DNA from 2 places in the Enterococcus avium genome. Region 1 is predicted to be linked to the other one. Evidence: predicted binding sites of a transcription regulator. Region 1 holds the regulator's gene; the other holds the start of a gene.
What was found. The regulator LexA, encoded in region 1, represses DNA repair genes until DNA is damaged. The targets are predictions, from matches to a motif close to CNAACANNTGTTNG.
Positions count from the first base shown of each region.

Region 2: the regulator LexA is predicted to act here: its motif matches at 2,149-2,162, upstream of AUF14_RS18655 (replication-associated recombination protein A).

Region 1 covers NZ_NBSL01000002.1:1,244,462-1,247,671, forward strand. Annotated here, with positions in the region: gene tkt (transketolase) at 1-1,159, opposite strand, end outside; gene AUF14_RS06400 (DUF896 family protein) at 1,253-1,495, opposite strand; gene lexA (transcriptional repressor LexA) at 1,629-2,252, shown strand; gene AUF14_RS06410 (hypothetical protein) at 2,358-2,624, shown strand; gene AUF14_RS06415 (adenine phosphoribosyltransferase) at 2,728-3,210, opposite strand, start outside.
Region 2 covers NZ_NBSL01000003.1:627,342-630,551, reverse strand. Annotated here, with positions in the region: gene AUF14_RS18660 (PepSY domain-containing protein) at 1-526, shown strand, start outside; gene AUF14_RS18655 (replication-associated recombination protein A) at 805-2,130, opposite strand; gene AUF14_RS18650 (hypothetical protein) at 2,289-3,008, opposite strand; gene AUF14_RS18645 (alpha/beta hydrolase) at 3,205-3,210, shown strand, end outside.

The DNA of each region.
Region 1 (3,210 bases):
TATTGTTTGAACCAGATAAATCAGCTGAACCGCCCCATACATTAGGAACAGCTTTGGCGATTGCTTGAATCGCATCTTTGCTTGATACACGGCTTGCTTGTGCTGTACCTTCTTCATAAACTGGTAAAGCTTCTTCCCAGTTTTCAGGAAGTTCGCCGGCAAAGGCCGCTTTGAATTGTTTTGCTAATTCAGGATGTGCTTTTTCGTAGTTTGCGAACATCGCATCCCATTTTGCTTCTGTTTTAGCACCTTTATCGTTGATTTCTTCCTTGAACCGTTTCGCCACTTCTTCAGGCACGGTGAAATCAGGATATTCCCAACCGTAAACAGTTTTCGCAGCATCGATTCCATCTTGTCCGATTGGAGCACCGTGAACTGCTGATGTGCCCTCTTTTGGTGAACCAAAACCAATGACTGTTTTAATCTCGATCAATGATGGTTTCTCTGTTTCAGCTTTAGCTTCATCAATTGCTTTAGAAATGGCCTCTAAATCATTGCCATCCTTAACTAAGATATGCTGCCAACCATATGCTTCGTACCGTGCACCGACATTTTCAGTGAAAGCTTTCGATGTTGGTCCATCTAAAGAGATATCATTTGAATCATATAAAACGATTAGTTTACCCAGTTTCATGTGTCCGGCCATAGAGCTAGCTTCAGCGGAAACACCTTCCATCAAATCGCCATCTCCACATAATGCGTAAGTATAATGATCCATTACATTGAAGCTATCGCGATTATAAGTGGCTGCTAAATGTGCTTCAGCCATCGCCATACCAACAGAAGTTGAAATACCTTGACCTAGAGGACCTGAAGTCGCTTCAACACCATCTGTATGCTGATATTCAGGATGTCCTGGTGTCTTGCTTTCCCATTGACGGAAGTTTTTCAAATCGTCAATCGTCACTTGGTAGCCTGCTAAGTGCAACAAGCTGTATAACATTGCTGAACCATGACCTGCTGATAAAATAAAGCGGTCGCGGTTAGGCCAATTTAATGAAGTTGCTGGATTGACATTCAAATGCTTCGTCCATAAAGCATAAGCCATTGGAGCCGCACCCATTGGTAAACCTGGATGTCCTGAGTTTGCCTTTTGAATTGCTTCAATACTTAACGTTCTGATTGTGTTTACACCTAGTTGATCGATTTTGTCGAACAAATTAGTTCCTCCTTTTTGGTCATAAATACTTTAATTACAGATTCATTGTAACCGATTTATTTTAACATTTCAATCACTTAACCAGTAAAAGATTTATTTTCTATTGTGCAGACCCTTTTCTTTCTGAATCTTTTTTAACTTCTCTGGCGTGACATCATTTCCTTTTGGATCGACGACTTTCATTCCTTCGATGTGATGCCGCATTCCGCTACGAAACGAAGCAATGTATTCTTCTCTTAAGACCTTCTGCTCATGAGCTTCAGCGTCCGTTAAGCCGACTGTCTTCTTTTTTTTAGCTAGTTCATTAATGCGTGCGATAGTTTCATCGTTAATCATCTTGAGCACCTCTTTTCCCCTTCTAATTATACATAAAAAAAAATAAGTTGAAAGTACCAAGAAATACGAACGCTTGTTTGATTTGTTTGAATAACTATGCTACACTAAAAAAAAACGAAAGAAGGTGCGGGCATTGGCAAAAAGAACGGAAACAAAACAATTAGAAGTTTTACGTTTCATTCATGAACGCGTTGAAGATAAAGGTTATCCACCCACTGTTAGAGAAATAGGAGAGGCTGTGAATCTTTCATCTACTTCTACAGTTCATGGTCATTTATCCAGATTAGAAAAAAAAGGATGGATCCAACGCGACCCAACAAAACCAAGAGCAATTGAATTAACCATTACTGGATTAGAAAAAATCGGGGTGGCTCCGCAAGTCATACCTATGTTAGGGGTCGTTACCGCTGGTGAACCTATTTTAGCAGTAGAAGAAGCTTCAGACTTCTTTCCAGTTCCCCCAGATCTATCAAGCGAAGAAGGCAGCTTGTTTATGCTGACGATTCGCGGAGAAAGTATGATCAACGCTGGAATTTATGACGGCGATCACGTCATTGTCAGAAAACAATCAACAGCGACTAATGGTGAAATTGTGATCGCTATGACGGATGAGAATGAAGCAACCTGTAAGAGATTTTATCGCGAAGCTGATCACATTCGTTTACAACCTGAAAATGATGAGTTAGCACCATTGATTTACAATAATGTTTCTATTCTTGGAAAAGTTGTCGGATTGTACCGTAACCATATTTATTAATCGGAATTGCATTCCGATTATTTTTTTCTTTACAAAACGAACAAACATTCGTATAATAGATATACAAACACACGTTCGCGTATTTATATATAGGAGTGATTATTGATGAAAGCAGTAAGAAGATTTGGTTTGATTATCGCTGTATTGTTGCTAGGATTATTGATCGGTAAGTTAGGTTCTTTAGCTACGGTTGTTATTTTCTCTGGTTTGTTTCTTGTCTGGTTCATGTTGTGGGATGAACGTAAGTATGCACAGCACTATGCTGAACGTCACTACGATGAAGAAGAGTTCGAAGAAGAACAATACTATAAGGAACCAGCCGAAGATTTCTACTACGTGACTTACGATCATCAGTATCACAAGTCCGCATAAATTATTTTACAAGCTGCTAGATTCTCATCTGGTAGCTTTTTTTGCGTTACATTTGAAAGTGAACACAAAAAAGAGTTGAAGAAATTCTTCAACTCAAATTTTTCTAATAGTCCATCAAAGTTAAGATATCATACCCTTGAATTTTATCGCGACCATGTAATTCTTCTAATTCAATTAAGAAAGCACAACCAACTACAATGCCACCCAGCTTTTCAACTAGTTCGATCGTTGCCTTGATTGTTCCGCCAGTTGCTAACAGGTCATCAGTAATTAATACGCGCTGACCAGGTTGAATTGCATCGCTATGAATCGTTAACGTGTCCATTCCGTATTCTTTTTCATATTCTACCTCAATTACTTCACGAGGCAATTTGCCAGGTTTTCGAACAGGTGCAAAACCTAATCCTAGTTCAAATGCCACTGGACATCCTACGATAAAGCCTCGAGCTTCCGGTCCAACAACCATATCAATTTGTTTTTCTTTCGCGTAATTAACAATCTGTTTTGTTGCTTCCCGATAGGCTTCACCATCTGCCATAAGTGGTGAAATATCACGGAAAACAATCCCTTCTTTTGGATAATCTGG
Region 2 (3,210 bases), on a different contig from region 1:
CAGTCAGAGCGTTGCCCAAGAAAGTCAATCAACACAAACGAACAGCTCCACTGCTTCTAGCTCAACAAAAAACACTGATTCAGCAACAAAGCAGATGTCTCTAGATGAGATTATCGCTCTTTACCAGAAAAATAAGCCAAATACAGATATCACCGGCATTGAAATTGAGTCACGAATGAATAAGTATGTCTATGAGGTAAAAGGAATGGATGACAGTAAGGAATACAAACTTTTCTTCACAGAAACTGGCGAGCTTCAACATCAAGAAGAAGAAATGCTAGATGAGGATGAACGGAATGGAAACGAACGAAACAATGAAAAGCTTGATCTCAAAAACCTATTGCCATTAGATCAAATCAACAGCATCGCCAAAAAGGAAGTCAACGGCGACATCACAGAATGGTCATTGGAACGAGAATTATCAAAAACCTACTGGGATGTAAAAATTGTTAATAATGGTCAACAATCTGATGTCTCAATTGATGCTCAGTCAGGAAATGTATTGGAAGTAGAAATGGACGATTAAAAACACAAAGCTGGTCTCAACTATTTGATATTGTTGGGATCAGCTTTTTAACTATAGGGAAAGGATAAAATTTTTGCATGAATAAATTGCTTTACAGCGTCCGGCTTTACTAATTAGATTTGATCTAAGTGATTTGCACTTATCTCTTTTGCGATATTTTTATTTTTTTATAAACAAAAAGTACGACAGGATTATTTAAAATCAAACCCACCACACTGCTGATTCCCTATTTCGAGAATCAAAAAGTAGCACGTTGTTTCCACTTTAAGTTTTTCTCTTTACTCATCATACTCTGCATGCCATTTTTCGATTGCTTCTTTTCGTTCCTTGAAGCGTTTTTCATTTCCCTGTGTCGTTGGTAAATAATAGTGATGCCCTTCCAATGAGGGCGGCATCGTCTTCATCGAAGTTAATTTAGCTTCAGTAGAATGGGCATATTGGTAATTCTCACCATAATGCAGTTCTTTCATCAGCTTAGTAGGCGCATTGCGAATAACTAAAGGAACAGGTTCGTTCATGGTTTCGTAGACATCCTTTTTTGCCCTTTGATAGGCTGCATCCACCGCATTTGACTTGGGCGCCAAGGATAAATAGATCACCGCTTGCGTTAAGTGGACATTGCACTCGGGCAAACCGATGAACTGGCAGGATTGAAAGACTGTATTCGCTAATTCTAATGCTCGAATATCTGCTAAACCAATGTCTTCACTAGCAAATCGAACCAGTCTTCTGGCGATGAACAATGGATCTTCACCTGATTCTACCATCCGAGCCAGCCAATAGATCGCTGCATCAACATCACTATTGCGCATTGATTTGTGCAAAGCCGAAATTGTATTGTAGTGCTCTTCGCCTTTTTTATCATAAAGAAATGATTTTCGCTCAATTAAATCTAGCAGCTTGTCTTCCTTCAATGTGACCGTATCCGCTTTTTTCTCTCCGTTTAGAACAGCCATTTCCAGTGTATTCAGCGCTACTCTAGCATCACCATTGGCGTATTTCGCGATGGAATCAAGTACCTGATCGTCCAGTTCAATTTTTAGTTTTGGAAAACCCTTTGGACTATCGATTGCCTGCTTCAACAGTTGTAAAATATCTTCACTTTCCAATTGATTTAAAACAAATACCTTACTACGCGACAGCAATGCCGAATTAATCTCAAAGGATGGATTCTCTGTAGTGGCGCCAATCAGAATGATACTGCCATTTTCAACGTAAGGTAAGAAAGCATCCTGCTGCGCCTTGTTAAAGCGATGGATTTCATCCACAAAGACGATCGTTTTCGTACCAAAAGTCCGATTATGCTCCGCATCCTTCATGACCGTTTTTATTTCTTTGATTCCGCTAGTGACCGCACTGAAATTGATAAATTCAGATTTTGTTTGATTTGCGATGATACGGGCCAATGTTGTCTTGCCAACTCCGGGAGGTCCCCAAAAAATCATTGATGAGACGCGATCATTTTCAATGATTTCCCGCAACAGCTTCCCTTTACCTAGCAAATGTGTTTGTCCCACAAACTCGTCTAGCGTTTCAGGACGAACGCGTGTCGCTAATGGTTCACTCTCTTCTCTGGACTTTTCAAAAATTGATCCTTGTCTCATTCAATCCCCTCCTAAAAACGAACGTTTGTTCTATTTTAACACTTTTGAGCTTTTTTTACAAAATTGTCTACTTACTTTGAACGACAAAAAACCGTACAAATCCTATAACAGATTGTACGGTCACGTTCTAATTAATCTTAACCAAAAACCAAAAAGAATCAATACGAATACATCAGCTCTCTAAGCTTTTCCTGCGCTGCCTGATCCTCAGAAATTTGAAAACTTTTAGTCGGTGTGTAGCTTCCTAAGCTTCCATCATCCGCGTATTCGCCAAACCCTGTGTTCGTACTAACAGGCTCACCGTTTCCTGTTTTCAATTCATAAACAACACCATTATCGCCTAATAAATACTTACTGACAGGTTTACTATAATCCATTTTTACAGAATAATTTGCCGCAAATGATCCTGCCATAAGCTCTTGCTTACCAACGCTCCCGTCTTTTGATGTATAAAAGACGCATCCGCCGATAGCATGAATAGGAAATGCATTTTCCCCTGGCACGCCATTATTCTGAACTTGCACCTGACCATCTGGGGTATTGGCATACCAATCACCACGTCCTGCCGCTCCATGATCAAAAAACCAATAACTAACCGCCATATTTCCTATTACAGCACGTCCCCCCGCCCAATCAAGAAACGCCTGATTCATTTGTCCTTTCTGAGCATCAGTAAGTTGAGCCTTACTACTAGATTCAGTCGTACTGCTGCTTTGCGACGCTGATGATACGGTTGATTCAGATATTTGACTTGACGAGGTTTCTGGTGCTAAAGAAACACTTCTCGATGGTTCTGCTTCTTCTTTCTTAGTTGAATTGCAGCCTGACAATAAAAATACGACACAAAATCCTAACATAATAAAACTAATTTTTTTCATCTTAATCCCCCGAAAAATGAACTGATTTTTTTAATTTTACCACTAAGTAAAGTAAAAAGAATGAGAAAAAAGCAAGAACCAGTTTACAATTGAGATTTTCACGGTTTTTATTAGCGAATAGTTTAACAAGCCGATTCCTTTGAAATGATAGCGGTTGCTATTATGATAAATGGGAACCAAGAAAGAAGGAAATGATATGACA